DNA from 3 places in the Arsenophonus apicola genome. Region 2 is predicted to be linked to each of the others. Evidence: riboswitches for the same ligand, from Rfam matches in the RefSeq annotation. Region 2 holds a riboswitch; each other region holds the start of a gene.

What was found. Region 2 has a riboswitch for magnesium ahead of LDL57_RS02140 (magnesium transporter). Riboswitches for the same ligand answer to the same signal wherever they lie in the genome.
Region 1: another riboswitch for magnesium. It lies ahead of LDL57_RS03325 (porin); the one in region 2 lies ahead of LDL57_RS02140 (magnesium transporter).
Region 3: another riboswitch for magnesium. It lies ahead of LDL57_RS12250 (magnesium transporter); the one in region 2 lies ahead of LDL57_RS02140 (magnesium transporter).

What each region holds. Positions count from the first base shown of each region.
Region 1 is NZ_CP084222.1:766,263-774,282, forward strand. Features, by position in the region: gene rimO (30S ribosomal protein S12 methylthiotransferase RimO) at 1-393, opposite strand, end outside; gene speFL (leader peptide SpeFL) at 693-800, shown strand; gene speF (ornithine decarboxylase SpeF) at 1,067-3,226, shown strand; partial or broken gene potE (putrescine-ornithine antiporter) at 3,303-4,628, shown strand; gene LDL57_RS03320 (lysozyme inhibitor LprI family protein) at 4,866-5,282, shown strand; gene LDL57_RS03325 (porin) at 5,401-6,465, opposite strand; M-box (ykoK) riboswitch at 6,738-6,907, opposite strand; gene LDL57_RS03330 (LysR family transcriptional regulator) at 7,062-7,943, opposite strand.
Region 2 is NZ_CP084222.1:500,553-508,572, forward strand. Features, by position in the region: gene LDL57_RS02135 (MFS transporter) at 1-164, opposite strand, end outside; gene LDL57_RS02140 (magnesium transporter) at 581-1,519, opposite strand; M-box (ykoK) riboswitch at 1,652-1,821, opposite strand; gene LDL57_RS02145 (DedA family protein) at 2,087-2,626, opposite strand; gene fruA (PTS fructose transporter subunit IIBC) at 3,040-4,737, opposite strand; gene fruK (1-phosphofructokinase) at 4,749-5,690, opposite strand; gene fruB (fused PTS fructose transporter subunit IIA/HPr protein) at 5,687-6,823, opposite strand; gene LDL57_RS02165 (pentapeptide repeat-containing protein) at 7,664-8,020, opposite strand, start outside.
Region 3 is NZ_CP084222.1:2,563,057-2,571,076, forward strand. Features, by position in the region: gene speA (biosynthetic arginine decarboxylase) at 1-616, opposite strand, end outside; gene metK (methionine adenosyltransferase) at 1,272-2,429, shown strand; gene LDL57_RS12245 (SprT family zinc-dependent metalloprotease) at 2,615-3,121, shown strand; gene LDL57_RS12250 (magnesium transporter) at 3,148-4,212, opposite strand; M-box (ykoK) riboswitch at 4,285-4,457, opposite strand; gene LDL57_RS12255 (DUF6694 family lipoprotein) at 4,631-4,978, opposite strand; gene LDL57_RS12260 (YceI family protein) at 5,277-5,855, opposite strand; gene LDL57_RS12265 (cytochrome b) at 5,872-6,429, opposite strand; gene LDL57_RS12270 (DUF1471 domain-containing protein) at 6,979-7,200, opposite strand; partial or broken gene LDL57_RS12275 (porin) at 7,872-8,020, shown strand, end outside.

The DNA.
Region 1 (8,020 bases), 270 kb from region 2:
CTGCGGCACTAAACTAAAAAAAGGATTATGTTGCGGTTTAGGAACATAATGATGAACATGGGCTAACACCTGTTCATAACTATGCGGACCAGTGATGGCTAATACTTTCGGATGTACTTCACGGATCTGATCTTCTTTCGCTCCCAGACAACCGGTTACGATCACTTTACCATTTTCATTTAATGCTTCACCAATGGCTTCCAATGATTCTTGTACTGCGCTATCGATAAAACCGCAGGTATTAACAATAACCAGATCAGCATCATGATAACTGGCTACAATTTGATAACCATCCGTGCGTAATTCAGTCAAAATTCTTTCAGAATCGACCAAATTTTTTGGGCAGCCTAATGATAAAAATCCTATTGTAGGGACACGTTGTTTATTGCTCATAAAGGTAGGATCTATGTTGTAATATTAATTGGATAAAAAAGTTATTTTAACATTGAAAAAACGAAATTGTACAATTGGGTTTGCGATCCAAATAAATGCGTATCAAGAATTGCAATATTGTTTATTAATAATAAAATTCTATCTGAAATGAGGGATAAATTCAGATAAAAAGCGTGACAGCCAATAATTAAAAAAACTTCTTATACTAATTTTGATTAACATCATTATTTATTTTTTTTATTAATTTATATTGATAAAAATACCCCATATAACAAACTGCTTTTTTAGAAGTGCAAAAAATTGAAAATAATAACCGACTTTGGCCCCATATAAGACGAACAACCCATTTAATGATGTTCTGCCATCGCTCATGTTTTAGTTTTGAACGTTTCTGCACCCACAGGTGATCCTTTTCGACATTCATGCTGCTGTTTTTACTGTATGGATCGTCATTCCCAAATAGTCATGCCATTGATTTAAATAAATCATGTCTATTGTATTAACTATTCATACTTGTCAATCAGCGCGTTTAGATTAATTAATCTAACAAAATGATTTATTGCTTTAATCTAAATCAAATTTAGCTTAATTCAATTTTCAATAAAAAATACGCCAAAATAAATGTCCATCCATTTTGGCCGCAATTCTATTGTCTTAATTTACAGGAAATAAAATGGAACAATATAAACTCGCTACCAGTTTTGATATCAGTGATCATATTGATAGCTCACGTAGCTTGGTTAATATCTTTGCTACTGACTTCAGTGATGTTGCGGCGATTATTATTTCGCTAGAAGATATTCAGCAAGGTGGACTTGATACGATTAAACAACAAAGTTTTGGTCAGCCGATTTTTGCGCTCATTCATCACAATCAAGTTATTCCGGCTGATACACTTGCTTGTCTGACTGGTGTTATCGATCTCAACAAAAACAATAGCCAGTTGTATGCTAAGCAATTAGAAACTGCGGCACAAAAATATGAGCAAAGTTTACTCTCACCTTTATTTGGTAAGCTAAAAAAATATGTCGAACAAGGCTACAGCGCTTTCGATTGTCCAGGTCATCAAGGGGGAGCATTCTTTCGGCGTCATCCATTAGGTAACTTATTCGTCGACTATTTTGGTGAAAACCTGTTCCGTTCAGATCTCTGTAATGCTGACGTTTCAATGGGCGATCTATTGATCCATGAAGGTGTACCTTGTACGGCACAACAATACGCCGCAAAAGTGTTTAATGCCGATAAAACCTACTTTGTTTTAAACGGCACCTCTTCTGCCAACAAAGTGGTATTAAACGCCTTACTGGCACCGGGGGATTTAGTGTTATTTGATCGCAACAATCATAAATCTAATCACCATGGTGCGTTGATCCAAGCAGGTGCTACACCAATCTATTTAGAAACAGCTCGCAATCCATTTGGCTTTATCGGTGGCATCGACGCTCACTGCTTTAATGAAGATTATCTGCTTGATCTGATCAAAAAAACTTCGCCTGAGCACGCAGAGCAAAAACGTCCTTTTCGTCTGGCGGTGATCCAACTTGGTACCTATGACGGAACAATTTACAATGCACGTCAAATTGTCGATAAAATTGGCCATCTTTGTGACTATATTTTATTTGATTCCGCCTGGGTGGGTTACGAACAGTTCATTCCAATGATGAAAGACTGTTCGCCATTACTGTTGGAACTCAATGAAAATGATCCAGGTATTTTGGTCACTCAATCGGTTCACAAACAACAAGCAGGTTTCTCACAGACTTCTCAAATCCATAAAAAAGACCGTCATATCAAAGGGCAACCACGTTATGTCAATCACAAACGCTTGAATAACGCCTTTATGATGCACGCTTCCACCAGCCCGTTCTACCCGCTATTTGCCGCTTTAGATGTTAATGCCAAAATGCATGCCGGCGAAAGTGGCAAACGGCTATGGATGGACTGCGTAAAAACCGGTATCGAAACGCGCAAATTATTGCTAAGTTGCTGTAAACTCATCCGCCCATTTATTCCTGCAATGATCGATGACCGCCCCTGGAATAACTACGACACCGATGAAATCGCTAATGACTTACGCTTCTTTAAATTTACCCCCGGCGAACGCTGGCACTCATTTGATGGTTACGCGGAAAATCAGTACTTTGTTGATCCATGTAAACTAATGTTAACTACACCCGGCATCAATAGCCAAACTGGCAATTATGAAAGCTTTGGTGTACCAGCCACTATTCTGGCAAATTACCTACGTGAACAGGGCATTATCCCGGAAAAATGCGATCTAAACTCAATTCTATTTTTACTCACACCGGCAGAATCGATAGCAAAAATGCAACATCTGGTGGCCCAAATTGCCCGTTTTGAACATTTACTGGAAATCGACGCCCCATTAGCTGACGTTTTACCAACACTCTACCGCAGCAACCAACAACGCTATCAGCACTATACCCTGCGTCAGCTATGCCAAGAGATGCATGACTTATATGCCAAATTGAACGTAAAACAACTACAAAAAGAGATGTTTCGTCAAGCGCATTTTCCAGCCGTTAAAATGTTACCGCAAGCAGCCAATATCCAGTTTGTACGCGGCCAAATCGAACTGATTGCGATTGAAAACATTGCCGGTCGAATTGCGGCCGAAGGCGCGCTACCTTACCCACCAGGCGTACTATGTGTTGTGCCAGGAGAAGTCTGGGGCGGTGCGGTGCAAAACTATTTTCTGGCGTTAGAAGACGGGATCAATCAGTTCCCAGGTTTTTCACCTGAACTACAAGGCGTATATCTGCAAACTGATGCTGATGGCCGCATCCGTGCTTATGGTTATGCCATTAAATAGTCATGTATATCTTCACAAACCGTAAATCTTTACCAATTAAATAACTAAGATTTCTCAAGAGTTAAGAGAGAAAAAAATGCAGGTATCTAAAAATAAAATGAGTGTGCTACAGCTAACCATATTGACTACGGTTAATATGATGGGCTCAGGTATTATTATGTTACCGACCAAGTTAGCAGAAGTTGGTACCATATCGATCCTCTCATGGATCGTTACCGCTGTCGGCTCAATGGCCCTGGCTTACGCTTTCTCAAAGTGTGGCATGTACAGCCGCCGCAGTGGCGGGATGGGTGGTTACGCTGAATATACCTTCGGTAAATCCGGCAACTTTATGGCTAACTACACCTATGGGATCTCACTATTAATTGCTAATGTCGCGATTGCTATCTCTGCAGTTGGTTATGGAGCAGAACTATTCGGGGTAAGCTTAAGCCCATTACTTATTTGTATCGCTACCATCGCCGTATTATGGATCTGTACTGTTGCTAACTTTGGTGGTGCTCACATCACGGGTCAGATAAGTAGTATCACCGTTTAAGGGGTTATTATTCCAGTTATGGGGATCTCCATTATTGGCTGGTACTGGTTCAAAGCCGACCTATATATCAACTCCTGGAACCCACATAATTTTCCATTTTTTCAGGCCGTTGGCTCCTCAATTGCCATGACATTATGGGCATTTCTCGGCATGGAATCGGCTTGTGCAAATAGTGAAGCTGTTGATAACCCAGAGAAAAATGTCCCTATTGCTGTATTAGGCGGCACACTAGGCGCAGCAGCCATCTATATTGTATCCACCAATGTCATAGCCGGTATTGTGCCTAATATAGACTTAGCTAACTCCACGGCCCCCTTTAGTTTAGCTTTCGCACAAATATTTAATCCCACTATCGGTAAAGTCATCATGGCGCTAATGATCATGTCATGTTGTGGTTCCCTACTGGGTTGGCAGTTTACGATTGCGCAAGTATTTAAATCATCATCGGATGCTGGCTACTTTCCAAAAGTTTTCTCCGCTGTCAATAAAGCAGAAGCGCCGATTAAAGGTATGCTGATTATCGTCATTATCCAATCTGGCTTAGCGCTGATGACCATTAGTCCATCACTAAACAAACAATTTAATGTATTAGTTAACCTAGCCGTTGTCACTAATATTATCCCTTATATTCTTTCTATGGCCACCATGATCATCTTACAAAAAGTGGCTAATGTTGAGCCACAGAAAGCAAAAATGGCTAATATTATTGCTTTTATTGGGGCCGCCTATAGTTTTTATGCCTTATATTCTTCTGGAGAAGATGCCATTATGTGGGGCGCGCTAGCGACATTCTTAGGCTGGACGCTCTATGGCTTCGTTTCGCCACGCTTCGAGATGGAAAACAATCAAAATATACATAGCTAATACTAACTCAATATCATTGACTAACTTTCTCCTCATCACCATGCGATGAGGAGTAATTTAGCCAGCCTAAATTAGCGATCTACATAATGACGATAATTTCAGCATTGACAAATAACCATTCTTTTATTCAGGCTAAATCGTAATATTAATAAACAACCGACATTAATATCTCAACCAGCAACCTTGTCCTGTATACTTATATATTATTAATACCGATAAACCATTTGAGTTGATGCCATGAAAAAATTAATCATAGTTATCATGTTATTTATCAGTAAATTGGTACTTGCCGATAGCAATAATATCGATCAAGCGTTAGAGCAATGTTTAGCCAAACCAACAACAGTATCAACCCTCGATAGCATTGATTGTTACCAAAATGCGTTAAAGTTATGGGATAACGAATTGAACAAGCAATATCAATTATTAATCGCCGCTAAAGAGTTAAGCCCAAGATTCAAAACTGCGTTGAAAAAATCACAATTGGCATGGATAAAATATCGCGATCTCAACTTAGAAGCGATTAACCGCTTTTATGACAATCAGCAAGGAACCTATTGGGGGATCGCCGCGATGGCTAACAAAATTGAGTTAACTAAAAATAAAGCGCTGGAATTAACCAAATTAAGAACAAGCACTGAAATCGGTAATTAATAACCATTGGTTAATAAAAATAAATTTAGTTATGTGTGTCGTTAGTTATTTAATGACACACATAACTAACCATTACCATGAAAGATAACAGAAAATTCGCTCACAATAGTGATAAAGTTTAGAAACTATAAGTCATCCCTACCCCAATAACATTATCGCGCGCTAGCTCTAATTCGTTACCCCGTTGGCTATTTCTCAATAAATTAACTTTATAAGCAGCGTAAGCTTTGAAATTATGGTTAAAATTATAGTTAGTAAAAATATTAAGATAATTAACCACATCTACTTGCTTATCAGCCCGTGAATAAAAATAAGCTATTCCTGGCTCCAAGCCTGATGCAAAAGCATAGGAAGAAAGCAACTCAAGGGTATTAACTTTACCAAAGATCACTACATTATCATCGACTTCGTGGAAATGAATATTGCGGCTTTCGGAATATAAACCGGCAAATTTGACAGGTTCAGCGTCATAATTGAAACCTACCGCCCATATTTCCGCCGATTTACCCGCCCGGATCTGCTGTTGCTGCTGAGTTCTGTTGGAATAAAAATAGGCCACGGTTGCTTGCAAATTATCCGTTAAGTGATAATTAACACTAGCTCCCCAACCCTCACCATTTTGATGCTGAACCTCCTCATTATGGCTATTTTTGCCTTGATATTGCAAAGCAAAATTGAGTCCCTTAATCAAATTAAAAAAATCAGTTTGGCGATAAGTCAGCAAATTACTTGCTTCTTTGGTGGTTGAAATATCACTATCAGAAAAGAAATCACCGTCAAAAAGCGACAATCCATCGGTATAAGCAGCAACATCATAAATCACACCATAATTACGACCATAATCGATATGGTGAGTAGCATATTTTAATCCGGTAAAAGCCAAATTATTCTTTGATTCATTACTTTTGTCCCCTTCTCCACCATGCAATTCTATTTCATGTTCAAATTTGGCAAAACCACTAGCAGAATCGGTAAACTGACTATCTAACTCTAAACCCAGTTTTACTTTTATTTCATTACCATCTTGATCCTTATCTTTTGAACTCATTAGTTTAGATTCAATCTCACCATTTACCGCTATTCGACTACCTTGCTTATCATAAACGTCTACAGCCATAGTCCCGGGAATATAAAAACTGAAAAAAATTAAACCGGTCGATTTATTTTTAATAAAAGAAAACATGATACTTATCTCAAGACATATAAAAATTGATGAACTAGTCATCATACAAATATTTTAAATATACACAGCCTAATTAGTAATTAATGATAATCACTTTATGCTGTTTTAACCCAATAAAATAAACAGTTAATTTATCGGTATAGGAGAAAGAAGAGAGATATAGCTAAATCTAACTAAGAAAATACTTTGCTCGCTGAATGTCAAAAATAGAAACATATAGATACCCTATAATAAATCTCATATATAGGGGCGACCAGATGAAAGAGCATAGAACACTATCCCAATCGTCTTAGTTTTAGCACTATACAACGTATCCTATGAAAGGAAGTTACTTTGAGACAAACCTTAATACGATCTGCCTTGTCCTAACCTTGGGCGTCTCTCGACGTCGTGAGATCAGCAACTTGTGTTTGTATAGGAGCCTCGCCTAACGAGATATAACACTTTCGAATGAGCGCATATTATATGCGTAAAGAATTGGGAAAAAATATCCCATTGCTAGTTTGTTTATGTTTTATTTAATTATGTTAGCCATTTTACGCTAAAGCCAAGCAACGAGTCGTTAAATCAATGAAATAACAAACGGTGCTAATTACTTAATGATAACCAAACCACTCTTTTAATCCTGAGCTTAAAATGGCAGATATGGCAAAATAACAATAATCCGCTCGGTAATATAGCATCAATGAATGAATATTATTAACTTCATTTTTGTCGACTTTTATCTCTTTTAATTTTTTTGCCAAAATAGAATTAATAGCCATATGGTCAGGAATATAAGTAACTCCTAATCCTTTTTCAGCCAATTTCACACATGAATAATAATCAGTGGTTAACATCATTTCTGCATAAGGCAGAAAATGATATCGCTCATCATCGACCTTACCCTGTAATGAAGGATAAATAACCGTTTCAGAAGATAAAGATAAACTATTCACCCGTTCTTCTTTTGCCAAAGGGTGGGTTGGATCCGCCACTAACATCATTTGAATATCACCAACAACTTGCGCATTAATGTTGTTGTATATCTCAACACATTGTAAGCCTAAAACAAAATCTGCTTTGTTACTATTAAGGGTAAATTCAACATCAAATAAATCCGCATGAACAATATGTATTTCAACAGCGGGAAATTCCTTCTTTAATTTTAATACTACATCAGCAATCGCCTCTTCAGGAATCAATTGATTAAATGCTAATCTAATGGCGGCAGGATCTTTATTATTATTTAAAGCGAAAGAAAACTTTTCTAATTTTTGCAAAGATAACAAAAACATTTTAACCTTTGGTAATAAAATTTTACCATTACTATTTATATCCAAAACAGAACCATTCGAGCGTTTATCAAATAATGTATAACCTAATATAATCTCAAGTTCATTTATCCAACGACTAATTGTGGTTTTAGACTTATTTAATAATATCCCTGCCTGTAAAAAATTACCTGACTCAGCAGCAGCGACAAACGCCATCAGCATTTTATTTTCTATTTGTGGTAAGAATTTTTCATTACTGCTCCGCTGTCTGTTTTATTGAATAATTATTAATTGAAATC
Region 2 (8,020 bases):
TAGGCCATGATTGAAAGCTGGGTTGATGAGAGACTTTTATTAAATTCTTTTGCGATATCAGGAATAGAGGGCAAATAAGTATCAACCCCTAAAATACCCATCATAGTGAGCAATGCTAAGCCAAAAGTAAAGAAAGCCAAATTTTGTCTGTTAATTTTTTTCATAAATATTTCCCTTAATAGAAAATTTTATTTCAAGCATGCAGGAAAATTTCAGGATCGATATTCAAACGGAGTTGCTGCTAACTAGCAAACTTTTCTATTTTTTGTTGAGCTTTAATTTAGTTTTATCTGATTTGCGCTGTTTTTTAATCCTATTTAATTAAAATCATACAAATTAAGTAAATTAAAATGCAAATTCGTTACAGTAGGCGAGTTGTTAATTAATACAATATTGATGAAAAATAGATGGCAATTTACTTTGATGTAATTAAATGATCATACGACAGTGATATCTTAAAAAACTATTACAATTTAGAATAAGTTAGGGAATAACTGGGTGTTATTTTTACGTTAATTTTAATCAGTAAATATTTAGATTTTAATGATAAAGGCTCGGTAACTGACCGAGCCTGTGTTTGTTATATATTGAGGATAACTTTGGCAATTTCGAAATAAATAATCAGACCAGTACCATCAACCAGTGTTGTGATAAATGGTGCTGAAACTACCGCTGGATCAATACCACATCTTTTAAGTAGTAGAGGAATGACCGAAGAGACAATGGCTGACCAGAGAGTTATACAGATCAGTGACAGACTGACAACAATACAAATATCCCAACCAATATTCATAAAGCTAGCACGTAAGATCCCTGCTGCCCCTAAAGTGATGGCGATTAATACCGCAGTCGACATTTCTTTACGTAAAATCTGCCATAAATGACTGATGGAAAGTTCTCCAATCGCCATTGAACGAACAATCGTTGACGTAATCTGAGTACCACTGTTACCACCTGTTCCCACTAATAGTGGAATAAAGAAGGCTAAAGCAATTACCGCTTCTAACTGCTCTTCAAATGATTTGATGACCGTGCTGGTATAGGCTTCTGCAATAAATAATAAAAGTAACCATACACTACGTTTTTTCCACAGGGCAAAAGGACTCATTTGCAGATAGGGTTTATCTAACGGTAAACTACCACCTTGTAATTGAGCATCTTCGGTTGCATCATCTTCCAATATGCGATCAATTTCTCGTTCGCTAAGGGCGCCAACTAATACACCTTTATCTAATACTGGCACCAGATCGAAACCGCAGTCATGCAATGATTTTGCTAATTCTGTGCGTTTAGCATCTGGGGCCACAAAGAAAAAATTGGGTTTCATCAGTTGGTTGATGCTATCACTATCAGTTGGGTGTTTTAAAAGCGATTTCACTGATAAAATACCGATTAATATTTCATTAGTCGTAATGAAAATTTGGTTAGTAATACTATTTTCCTCAAGTTTTTCCAGAAAAACTTTTTTTGCTTCTGCAACAGAAATATGTTCTGGTAAAGTCATATAATTCTGTGTCATATATGAAGTGGCAGTCGCGTTTGCCTGGTCAACATGATAGCGAGGTTTAAATGTATTTTGTTGGATAGGTAAAGCCATAAAAAAGTCCCCTATAGGTGTTAAAATCTCTCACCGGGGCGAACTAACGTGGGAAGGAGATCCCAACGTTTAGGTTTTAGCTTCTAACAACGTATTCCAAGCGGAAAGTTACTTTTGTAAGACCTTGATTCGATCATACCTGTTTTACCAATACAAGCCTGTCTCCATGCAAGTACGGCAGTAACTTTTGTTTGTTAGGTAGCCTCGCCATAACGAGATCGTTTATTGTATTTCACGTCAACAGTGTTGAACGCCAGCGATTATAAATTTACTTATCTTGATTACAATTTTTTCTTTAAGTTGTTTAGTTAAGATTTAAGAAAGTCAAATTTCAACAGTCAAAATAAGAAAATGTTGTCTTTATTTTATTATAAAGTAAAAGAGATGATTATTTGAAATATGAATGGATAAAAATTAGATGGTTTAAATTAAAACATTATAAATTCTTTTAACTTTTTGTTTTTACTATCTTAAATAATGCCATTTATATTACATAAATGTTTCTGGTGCAATAATAGTAAATGTGCCTTTAACAATTAAAATAAATACGGCTGCCCAAATAGCTGCTGATAATAAACAAATACTATATACCTTAGTTCGGTTCATTAATAACATGCCGGCGACTAATGGGATCATGTATCTTAATACAGCTATAAAACAAGATGTAAATAACACGGTTATTCCTTGGTTTTGTAATTTGTTATGGGCATTATCAATAGTTGATTGATAACGACTAAAAAAACGACTGAATAAATTCCTGCGGGTTATTTGATTACCCAAATAGTAGGAAATTATTGAACCGGTGGTGGCACCTAAAGTAATCGCCAACCAAACTAAACTATTTAGTTTTGGCAGACTGGCAGTAATACCGGTTAATAACATAACAGATGCCGGCGGTAGAAAAGAAGATAAGACAACCGTAGATTTGCTCATCGCTATGCTAAATAATATGGTAAATAGCCATATCGGATGTAAATTAATCTCTGACCAAAATGCATTTAGATATGTCATAAATTCTTCGGTTTTCATTGCGTTATTTTCTCATTAGTGAGTTATTTCTGACAAAATAAAAAATATTATAATAATATAATTTATCTATATTAGCGTAAATTAAAGTTATTTAATTGTTGCTATAACAGGATTAACTTTACTAAATTTAAATTGAGTAATTTATGAGTAAATAAAAATTTTGCTCAAGATAGACATATGTTAGTGAATGGTTGGCTAAATGGTCAATCGCTTTAGTTAACAATATATATCAAATAAAGAATGTCTTTATTTAGCTAGCAAGCAGACCAGTTATTTTAAGCTAGTTTAAATTTTAATTAGCATTAAATCTTAGTGCAACCGATTGATTTTACCATACTCTCTGTTTAGGCTTGTAAATCTATTAATGATTATCTTTGTCATTAACAATTCTCTTTTTGTTAATGACAAAATAATTAGTTAAGTATTTTTTTATTCAATGAAGTTTCTACTTCGGGTCTTTTTAAATAGGCATATAATATTGCACTGATTAAAGTCCCACACATAATCGCTAACAGATAAGCAATAATTGGTTGTACCGCGCCAGGGATCAACATAACAAATAGTCCACCATGAGGCGCCATTAGTGTGACATGAAAATACATCGATAATGCACCGGTAATTGCCCCGCCAAGCATACAGATGGGTAATACTCGCATTGGGTCACGGGCAGCAAAGGGAATGGCGCCTTCAGAAATAAAACATAGACCTAATACGAACGCTGCTTTGCCGCCTTCACGTTCATTAGTTGAAAACTTGTGACGGGCAAATAATGTCGCAAGTCCCATGGCTAAAGGGGGAACCATACCCGCTGCCATAATGGCTGCCATAGGTCCATAAGTTTGGGCGCTTAATAAAGCGACACCAAATGCATAAGAGGCTTTATTAACGGGTCCTCCCATATCTGTACACATCATGGCACCTAAAATAATACCTAAAATGACGGCATTAGTTGTGCCTATGTTGGTTAGCCATTCTGTAAGGGCGGTCATTATCCAGGAAACGGGATTACCAATAATATAGATCATGACTAAGCCAGTGATTAACGTGGCGAATAATGGCACGATTAGGATTGGTTTTAGGGACGCCATACTTTTTGGTAATGGAAAGTATTGATTGAGCGATTTAGCGACATAGCCAGCCATAAAACCAGCAATGATACCACCAAGAAAGCCGGCATTGGTGCTAACTGCTAACATGCCACCCACTAATCCAGGCGTTAAGCCCGTTCTGTCAGCAATCGAGTAAGCAATATAACCAGATAAAATGGGTACCATGAGGGCTAAAGCAGAGTGTTTACCAATTTGCATTAATGCCGCAGCTAATGTACCTGGTTGCTCGGCAGCATCTAAACCAAACATAAAAGAGAGAGCGATACAGAGGCCACCGGCTACTACCATGGGTAACATGTAAGAAACACCAGTAAGCAGATGACGATAGACCCCTTGGGTTGTTGTTTTCTCAGTTGAGTTGTCTGAGCTGTTTTTTATTTTGTTAGGTAGATAACATTCAGCTTTAGCTAACGCATTATCCATCTCTTGCGCCGTTCTTTTTAAAGCGGCGCTTGTTGAGGTGTGATAAATACGTTTACCAGCAAATTTCGCTAAATCAACTTCAATATCAGTGGCAGCAATAATAAAATCGGCGTCATTAATCTCTTCTAAGGTAATTTCATTGCCAGTTCCAACCGAACCACGCGTTTCTACCTTGATTTGCCAGCCTCGCTTTTTAGCTTCAGTTTCTAATGCTTCTGCTGCCATAAAAGTATGTGCCACACCTGTAGGACAAGCGGTCACGGCTAAAACACGCTGATTTTTTGCGGTTGCTGATTTAATAAGATTTGCTTTGTCCGCAATGATCGCTTTATTTTCGGCCATAGAGAGAGTCTTTTCTGGCGCACGTATTATCTGTGTTTCATTAGTAAAGAAAACTTTTTTACCGATTAATTGCTGTTCATCAGCTATATTTTCACCAATAGCAATAATCAATTCAGCATCCGCAGCATTATCCGTTAATTTTAAAGATTGTTGTTGTATCTGCTGACATAGCATTTGCTTAGCAAGATAGGTTCTTGCTGACATTTGGGGTGAGTGGATAATAGCAATTGTTTTCATCAAGAGATTCCTTATATTTGAAATGGGATCAGAGCAACTTGGTTCATCATTTTTGTCAGTTGTTGCCGATCCATACTCCTAACATTACCTTGGCTGACTGATATGGCACTAATAGCTGTTGCTAAGCGCAATGTATGTTCACTTGTTTGCCGCATCATTAAGCCATAAATTAAACCTCCGACCATGGCATCTCCGGCACCAACTGTACTAACAACCTGGCATTTTGGCGGTGTTGCTAACCAGGCACCGGATGCGTTGACCCACATTGCACCTTCTTCGCCTAAGGAAATCACAACATGAGCAATGCCTTGAGAACGTAATTGTTGTGCTGCTTTGGCGATTTCTTGATAGGTAGGTAAAGGGTGGCCAATCCAACTTTCTAATTCATGTCGATTTGGTTTCACCAACCAAGGGTTGGCTTTTAAACCGGTAATTAATGCTTCTCGGCTACTATCAAATATGACGCACATACACTGATTACGGAGCCGTTTCATCCAGTCAGTAAAATCATCTAAATCGATACCCTTGGGTAAACTACCACTAACACAGACCATATCAAATTGACTTAACCAGCTAAGTGAATCTCTAGCGAAATACTGCCAATCTTGTTTATTAACTTCAAAGCCGGAAAAATTAAAATCACTAACCACACTATTTTTTTCAGTCAATTTGACGTTAATGCGAGTTCTGCCTTCAATCACATGAAAACGATTTGTGAGCCCACGCTCTTTGAAGTCGTGTTGAAAATCGTTTAGATTTTCTTTACCTAAAAAACCACCGACAGTAACATCAATATTTAGATTTTTTAATGTATTAGCAACATTAATGCCTTTGCCTGCTGGATACAATCCATGGGTTTTAACTAAGTTGACGGCACCTTTTTCAATATTGTCTACCATACCGATTAAATCATATGCCGGATTTAATGTAATGGTTGCAACTTTACCTTTCATGTAATTTTTTCATCCATATTAGCGTTAATCACCTGCTCAATGGCATATAAGGTTGCTTGGGCGTCAGGGCCACTGATCTTAAATTGGATACGATCATTTTGACGAGCAACTAATCCAATGACACTCATTACATTATGGCCATTGGCAGGAATTCCGTTCCCATCTAAATTAGTAATAGTGACTTTGCTATTAAATTTTTTTATTGTATTAACTAATTGTGAACTTGGGCGAGCATGTAATCCATGTTTATTATTTAAAGTAAATTCTGCTGATAGCGTCCCTTTTTCTTCGCTTATGTTAGTCGTTAGTAAAGTAAATATCTGTACTGCATCGGGTGCTTGTAGCAATTTTGCTGTTTTTTTATCGATCAATAAATTAGCTAAGTGATTTAAGGTGTTATTAGCCCGATTATCTTTGCATGATAGCGTGATAAGTAGGCAAAGCTGATGATCTTGATATGATAGAGGATTTTTAGGCCGTGCAATTGCCATGGCTGTTTTTAGGTTACCTTTTTTACTATCACTAAGCCAGATACCTTGGCCTAAATAAAGCGGTGGATTTGTGATCACATCAACGATGAAATCATTATTAATGGCATTGGCATCTTGTAAGTGATTAATATTTAATGCCTGGAGTGTCATAATATGGTTGGTATCAACATCTAACGAGATCATAGAAGCTTTGAAAATGAAGTTATCAATCGGCTCTTTAGCTAGCAAGATATTATATATTGAATCAATTGATGTGGTGGTTGCCATTTGCTTGGCAATATTTTCATCGCTTAGAATATGAGTTAGTTGTCGCAATAAACTTAAATGTTCCTCTGATTTAGCGGCGATGCCGATGACAATATAAGCTTTTTGGCCATTATCCCAATCTATACCCTGTGGAAACTGAAATATTTGAACACCTGTCTGTAATACATTATGGCGTGTATCTACGGTACCATGAAGAATGGCAATGCCATTGCCTAAATAAGTTGAGGCTTGATTTTCCCTTTTTTGCATACCGGTAAGATAATCTGGTGTAACGTAACCTGCATTGATTAATGCTTGGGCAACTTGTGCGATGGCATGCTGTTTATGGTCGGCAAATTGTGCTAAATGGATATTTTTTTTAGGCACATCAAACATGTTTTCTCCTATACACATAAATGAGTGAAACGCTGCAGTTTTATCCAATAAAAAACAGAAGCTATTTTAGGTTTTATTTTATGCAAGCTGAATCGTTTCAATTTGCATATAACTTTAGATAAAAACAGATATATTTATCTAATGGTAATTTGCATTTTTATGAGTTTGTTCACGAATAAAATGCTTTGTGTTTTATTGAATGAAAAAATATAAGCTTAGGTTGGCAAAATAGAAAAATGAAAGTAAGTTAATTGATATAAAAATGTGATCTTAATAGTAGATTAAAATAAAAAAAATTAAATTTTAACGGTTAATGTCTTAATTTTGCTGGATATTATTAAATTTTGTTAATTAAGGTTAAATTTTCGTTGGTGGTTAATTTGCTTTACTAGAAATATAGCAATATTTTTCTTTGCCAAAGCAAGTTGCCTAGTTATTTAATTAATTTTTATAAAAAACAAAATAGTAAAATAATTTGCATGAATTTTAATTATTAATTAAAAATATGTAAAATTTAATGTGTTATTTTGGGTGAGGAGGTGGTATTTTTAATTAAATATTAACATTTAATATTTTTATCTTTAAATAAAAGATAATGATAAATGTTTATTTTTAGTTAAATAAATAATTACCAACAGCAATATCTATCTGTGATTAGTAAAATCCACTCTGTTGATTATTGAGCCCAGTTTGTGTCGGCCTTTATGTTTTTAAAGCAATGTCACTAACGGAATAATGGATGACGCTGTCTGCATACAAACCGTTAGTGACAATAAATAAGCTAGCAAAATTTTATTTAATAAGTGTCAAGATATTGAGTTTTATCACCATAAGATTTGCCTAGTTTAAATGGAATACTTTATTGATTTTGTTTTTTAATTTGTTTGTTTTTGCTTCAAACTTTTCTACCGTTAAATTCATCTCTTGCAGAAATTCTCTTTTTAGATGATGTTTAGAGAACTTTACATCTTGTAGATTTGCTTCAGCAAAATCTGTTCTTGTTAAATCGGCTTTACTGAACTTAGCTTTTTGGCAGTTAGCATTAGTTAAATTTGCATCAGCAAGATTGGCATTTTTTAAGATAACATTTATTAAAGTTGCATTAGTGAAATTGGCTTTTTGACAGTTAGCATTGGTTAAATCAGCATCAGTAATATCTGCCTTTTGTAAGTTGGTGTTTATTAAAATAGCATCAAT
Region 3 (8,020 bases), 1.2 Mb from region 2:
AACCTTGTGATGCCAAACGCGCTCTTACTCCTAAACGAGGAATAACATCTAATCTTTTCGCTTCATCTAGAACTAGATCAATTTCAGTCATTTTTTCAATCACTAAGTAGACCTTATGGCCAAGTTTTTCGCCGATCAACGCTAAACGAATATATTCCCGATCTTTATAACCATTACAAACAATCACCGATTTCGTCATACCTGCATGGGCTAATACAGCCATTAATTCTGCTTTGGAGCCGGCTTCTAAACCTAAAGGTTCACCTGATCTCACTAAAGTTTCAATCACTCGCCGCTGCTGATTTACTTTAATTGGGTAGACAAGAAAGTAGTCACCTTGGTAGCCATAATCGCGACGCGCCCGTTCAAATGCAGCATTAATTGAGCGCAATCGATGTTGCAAAATTTGCGGAAAACAAAATAGTGCCGGCAAACGTAAATGTTGTTGTTCTTCCTGTACTTGTTCAACTAATGCGGCTAAATCAATCTTTGCTTCTGGTTGGTCAAGATTTGGACAAACACTAATATTACCTTGTTCATTAACTTGGTAATAGCCACCTCCCCAATATGCAATATTGTAGGTTTGTTGCATTTTACGCGCGATATTATTCTTCATAGTTATCTCCTGAAATGGAGTATGAGTTTCACTTCTTTCCTATTTTATCATATCTAACAAGATAATATTCTGTGCAAATTTTAAAACTGCAGGAAACAGCAATAACTCTATCTAATTAAAAAAAGGATTAATGACAATTCAATAATCATTCTGTTATTTAAAGTTGCAAAATAACTTATCAATAAATGATTTTAGTCTGTCTCGAGTACGACCTATAATTTCGACTAGCAGTCGTAATATAGAGAAAGGAAAAAGAAGCGGGTACACAGACATTAAGCTGTGATGATTGGTAATTTGCTATTTGCTGATAATGGAACATTACCCATTCACCTCAAAACATGGTTTTATAAATTCAATTTCAGAACATAACCATTTTAAATTGAGAAGTAGCATCAATATCGATACTACCGCATAACGCCTGATGAGAAAAAAGGTTCATCAGTTATCGCGCTGTTTATACCTTTATTAGAAGAAAAATGCAAAATCAAATTGAATAAAACATCAACAAATTTATCTCTATTTAGCAAATCCGTTTTTAACAATAAACAAATATAAAAAACCGCTAGCCATAGTGCTAAATTAACATTAAAATGGACGTCTGGATGGTAATACATCTAATTCAGTTTCTACGAATTTTTAAGGTAACAAAACATCTATGACCACACATCTTTTTACTTCTGAATCAGTCTCAGAAGGTCATCCTGATAAAATCGCTGACCAAATTTCAGACGCGGTTCTTGATGCAATTCTTGAGCAAGATCCAAAAGCACGCGTTGCCTGTGAAACCTACGTAAAAACAGGTATGGTAATGGTTGGCGGTGAAATTACGACCAGCGCTTGGGTAGATATTGAAGAAATTACGCGGCGTACAATACGCGAAATTGGCTATACCAGCTCCGATATGGGCTTTGATGCCAACTCCTGTGCTGTTATCAGTGCAATTGGCAAACAATCTCCTGATATTAATCAAGGCGTCGATCGCGCAAATCCCTTAGAACAAGGAGCTGGTGATCAAGGGATCATGTTTGGTTATGCTAATAACGAAACCGATGTTCTTATGCCAGCGCCAATTACTTATGCCCACCGCTTAGTCGAACGCCAAGCTGAAGTGCGAAAAAATGGTACCTTGCCCTGGTTACGTCCAGATGCTAAAAGCCAAATCACTTTCCAATATGAAAATAATAAAATAGTAGGCATTGATACCATTGTTTTATCTACGCAGCATGCTGAGGAAATTAAACAAGAGACCTTATCAGAAGCTGTAATAGACGAAATTATTAAGCCAGTATTACCGACAGAATGGCTACATAAAAATACCAAATATTTTATTAATCCAACTGGGCGTTTTGTTATCGGCGGCCCAATGGGCGATTGTGGCTTAACCGGCCGTAAAATTATCGTCGATACATACGGTGGCATGGCCCGCCATGGTGGTGGGGCTTTTTCTGGAAAAGATCCCTCTAAAGTCGATCGTTCTGCTGCCTATGCTGCGCGCTATGTAGCAAAGAATATTGTTGCCGCAGGACTGGCTGATCGCTGTGAAATTCAAATTTCATATGCAATTGGCATCGCTGAGCCTACCTCTATCATGCTCGAAACTTTTGGTACAGAAAAAATAGCCAATGAAACTCTGGTTCATTTAGTGCATGAAATTTTTGACCTACGTCCTTATGGTCTAGTTAAAATGCTCAATTTATTACAACCTATTTACCATCAAACTGCAGCATATGGACATTTTGGCCGTTCTCAATTTCCATGGGAAAAAACAGATAAAATTGCTGAACTCCGTGCAGCCGCAGGTTTAACTAACTAGTCGTCGATTTTATCTTGTTAAAACAGCAAAGGGACAGTTAGATAACTCTCCCTTTTGCTATTTTAGAGCTAGCCAAAAATAGCAATTAATTATTGAATTTTTCCAACATTTAATTAATAAAGACCATAATAAATTAATTTCTTTTATTCTGAGCTCACTCTTTGCCATTTAACTAGATTAATAATATGAAATCACAGCGAATACCGATCGCTTTACAACAGATTGTCATGCACGTATTACGCAACAAACTGGCTACCGCGAGTACTAAATTGGGAAAAAACTTTACAGCACCGTTGATTAATTACCGACAGCGAGGAACCATTGCCGGTAGTGCCCATCTACAAGCATGGGAAATTCGTCTTAACCCCATTTTACTAATTGAAAATGGTGAGATTTTTGTTAATCAAGTTATTCCTCATGAGTTAGCCCACTTGTTGGTTTATCACTGTTTTGGCAAAACAGCCCCTCATGGTAAAGAATGGAAATGGATGATGGCAGTGATCCTCGAAGTCCCACCACAGACAACGCATCAGTTTGCATTAAACTCAATTCGTAAGCAGATCTTTCATTACCATTGCCAGTGCGACCTATCACATCAATTGACTCTACGCCGGCACAACAAAATCCAACACGGGAAAGGGGAGTATATTTGCAAAAAATGTGGTCAATATCTTATTTGGCAGAATCAATAGGAGAGCAATTCACTCTCCCCTGTTGATCACGCTAAATCAGTCATAATCATCTTAGCAATTTCAAAGTAAATGATTAATCCTGTGCCATCTATAAACGTAGCAATAAAAGGCGCAGAAACAATTGCAGGATCAATATTCAATCGTTTAAGTACCATTGGAATAATAGAAGAAACGATCGCACTCCACACAGTAATTGCCATCATAGTCAAACGAACAACCAGGGTAACTTGATAGCCAACGTCCAGGATCCAAGCACGAAATATGCCGACACAACCTATTGTTAATGCCACTAAAAATGATGTAGATATCTCTTTTTTAAGCACAACACCTAAATTACGTAAACTCACTTCTCCTAGCGCCATTGCCCTAACCAAAGTAGAAGTTATCTGAGTACCACTGTTACCGCCTGTGCCTATTAATAAAGGAATAAAAAAAGCTAATGAAATGGCAGATTCCAGCTGATCGGAAAAGGCTTTCAATACTGTACCTGTATAGGCTTCAGCCACAAACAACATCAATAACCAAACAACGCGTTTACGCCATAATGTTATTGGGCTGGTCGACATATAAGGCTCTTCTAAAGGTAATGTTGCCCCTTGCAAGTGGGCATCTTGGGTATTCTCATCCTCAATTAATTCAGCGATATCTTGAGCGCGTAATACTCCTTTTAATTTAGAAAACTCTACAACCGGAATAGAATCAATATCACAATGATTAAGCAGGGCAAAAACCTCTTCACGTGATTGTTCCGGTGAAACAGAAAAAAAATCACGTCGCATAATATCTGAGACAAGGAGTTCATTTGATGAGGTTAATAATGTTTTCATCAATAACAGGCCATTTAGATATTTATCTTTATCAATGACATAAAGATAAGTCGGGATCTGATCGCCGGTAATTATATTAGCCAGATTATTTTTAATAGCAGCAACAGAATCATTCATCGAAACAGCGATATAAGATTGACTCATATAAGCACTAACTTTTACTTCATCAAAATTATTATGATGTTGCTCATTGAAATTTTCTGCATGACTATTGGCCGGACACACCACGCTGGGAGCCGTTTTTTGTAGGGATGTTAACTTCATTTTCGAAACCCTATCACTGTTATATACTGCAAACAGTTCTCAAATAGGGGCAAAACCAGATGCGAGAATATTAAGCTATCTCAACGTCTCAGTTTTAGCACTATACAACGTATCCTGCAACCAGCAGGAAGTTACATGGGGATACACCTTGACTCGATATATCCTGTCCTGATCTTGGGCGTCTCTCGACGTCGTCAGATCAGTAACCTATGTTTGTATAGGAGCCTCGCCTAACGAGATACTGCACCGTGCTTAATATTAAAAATTAATATTAACTCGAGCAGATTATAATGAAGCTAAATAGCTTTTCCAATTATCGTGTTACTTATGGTTTAGTTTTTGTTTAAGTTGGTAAATAATAGAATCAAGCCGCTAAGTTAATAAACGAAAATAATAATTAAAATCGTAAGTTATTTAATTAAAAAAGCAAATTTTCATCAAATGCTAGGCGATCTATTTTTATCTTTTTTGCATCATTAATAACTTGTTCTGCTGTTTTACCATCTAATGTTCGACAAATCCGTTTTTCCAATGCTCTGGAAGCAGCTCTTTCACCAAGTTGGCGATATTCATCAAAATTAATACTATTAAACATAGTAATATCAATAGCTTCGTCAAATTGTTGCTGTTTTTCAAAAGAGAGAGAATCTCGTACTTCAGTAATAGAAGAACGTAATAATTGCTTATTTTCACCATTTAGTTTTAATTGTTGCTCACAACCCAATAACAAAAAACTGATGAAGAAAATTAATAGATTAAATCTCATATATATAACGCCCTTCTCACTGCTTTAATTATCAGCATAGCAAAATTAAAAATAATAAACTTGAATATAATGAAAATTTAAAGAGAATAATTGTAAAAAAAAATTTTCATATTGCTGGCAAAAATTAACAGTAATACTTGATTGCTTATTAGTTGTTACAGAGTAAAAATAAAATTTAAATACAATCAAATTGCTATTCATTAAATAGCCATAAATTAAAATAGCTTGCTTAATATACTGCTATTTTTCCAACATAATCGAAAGAGCCTATACAGGCTCTTTCAATATTACTTTTATTTTATGGTAATTTAACACCTTCAAGAGAAATAATCAGCTCAGCTTCTTGCGATTTAGGGCCAAGATCTTTTTTAAAGTTAAAATCTTTCAATTTAATCTTTCCAGTTGCCTCAAAACCAACACGATAACCTCCCCATGGATCGTCACCTTCACCAATTAAGATAGCATTAAGTACTAACGGTTTTGTTACACCATTTAGTGTCAGTTGCCCATCGATATGATAAGCCCCCTTGACTTGACTAACCTTAGTTGAAATAAAAGTTGCCTGCGGATATTTTTTTACATTAAAAAAATCGGCACTGCGCAAATGCTTATCGCGTTCTGCATGGTTAGTATCAATGCTGGCAGTATTGATCACCACCTTAACTTGATCATTTTGTGGATTTTTTTCATCAAAGGTAAAACTACCAGTAAAATTCTTAAAACTACCATAAATCCAACTGTAACCTAAATGTTGAATGCGAAACTGAACAAAAGCATGTTGACCTTCATTATCAATTTTATAATTAGCGGCTATTGCTGTATTAATGCTCGATAGCAAAATTGCGGTTACTATAGCTAAAAAAAATTTTTTCAACATAACTATCTCCAATAAATTATTTTCTTGCAGGGATGCCAAGTATGCGTTTTAGGGTAATATCACGATCAATAAAATGATGTTTTAATGCTGCAATCGCATGAAGAATAGAAAGAATAATTAGTGTCCATGCCAAATAAAGATGTACAACACCGGCACTATCAGCCTGCACGCCTTCATCTGACCATATTGCCGGGATCTCGAAATAGCCAAATATTGAAATAGGCTGGCCATCCGCAGTAGAAATTAAATAACCGCTAAGAAATATGCCAAATAAAAGTAAATAAAGTGAAATTTGGACGAGAGTAGAACTTATTTTTACTAAGTTGCTATAGCTATCTAATGGTTTAGGCGGCGGTGATATGAAGCGCCATAGAACACGAAACATCATCAGCAAAAACAAAATAAAACCGATGCTCTTATGAATTTCTGGCGCTTTGTGATACCAAGCGTCATAGTAATTTAAAGAGACCATCCAAAGCCCCAACGCAAACATTCCATAAACAGTAATCGCAACCAACCAGTGAATTAAAATTGATATATGACCAAACTGGGTGGAAGTATTCTTCCAAAGCATATCAATATTCCTTTCGTTAAAGAGTAAGAATAATAATAGTCAATTTTGATGCAATATTAATAATAAACGAATTTTTAGGTGATTAATTGCCAAACAAGAAGAAATAATTTGTTAAAGATAATCAAAAAAAATCATTAAGTTACTCTATGAAATAGTTTCATCTTTAAAATAAAAAAGAATATTTAAAAAGTAAAAAATTTATAATATATTTTATTTTAATATTTTGTTTAAATGAAAAATCTGTGCAATTGTATTTAATTGCACTATATCAGAATAAAATTTTATATATTAAAAATAAGTTAAAAGCATTAACTAAACTGTAACTACAAGTAATTGCACGGTAAGCACCATAGCTTAGTTGTATATGTTAAATTTAAGTTAATTAATATGATGGGGATTTTTAAATATTAATAATAGGTTAACTTTGTTATCTTATATATCTAAGTCTACTGTGATAATTGTCATTAAAATAAATTAAATAAAAAATAGCATCCTCTATAATAGAGGATGCTAAGAAACGAAGGGTAAATAATAGGCACACAAAACTAATTATTTATTTTTCTCTATAATTGCACTTGCTCTTATGTAATTTTTTCCTCCCGCAGAAGTTATTTTCACAATAGTAGAATCTTTCTCTTTCGCTTTGTTCTCTAAATTTTCAATGGCTTCATTAAGACTAATTGCTGAGGCAGTAATAACCTCTTGAGATAAAACACCAAATGAAATTACAAAAAGAAAAACCATTATTATGAGATTCTTCATTTTTATCATAAACCATCTCCTAAAATTAATATCTGAGACTAATTTAGAACCATAACCCAACACAAAAAAATATTTTAATAAAATAAGCAATGTGAAAATTTTAAAAAACCATCTATCTAATTAAATATCTATAAAACTTTCGACAAATAAATAATTCATTAACTTTATTTATAAATAATATTAGAGTTATAAAAATAAAGTCCATTTTAAATTATAACCAAAGTTTCATTATTGATACTTTATAGCAAAATATTGTCCAACAAATAATATGAAAAATAGAAATATATTTTATTGTAAAGAAGCAAAAACAAAACAAAAAAACATTGAAAAAATAACTGACATATTTATCCTTTTGTCAATTTATACATGATAAAACTTTTTTAATAATAAATAAAAAATAGATTGTAATTAAAGAAGAGTATATAAAATTAATTCATATAAAATAAAAAATCGTAGGCAAAATAATCCAATGTAAAAACCAATCTATCATAATATTAACAAGTTATTTTGTTGTTTCTTTATTTAATAAATCATACTAATTAGCTGCAAATTTTGCGCCTGATCATAAATATATATATTTTTATTGTCTTTATATGAAACAAAAACATAAAATATTTACAACAAACCACAGTGTTTAAAATTAACAAAAACAAAACAAACAAGAGAAGAGGATGAATAGAATGAAAATAAGGCGTATTGCATTGTTAACGTTAGTATTTTCCATAAATAATATTGCTAATGGCGCTGAAATATATAATCAAGATGGAAATAAGTTAGATTTGTATGGAAAAGTTGATGTACGAAATCATATAGGTAAGAGCAAAAGTAG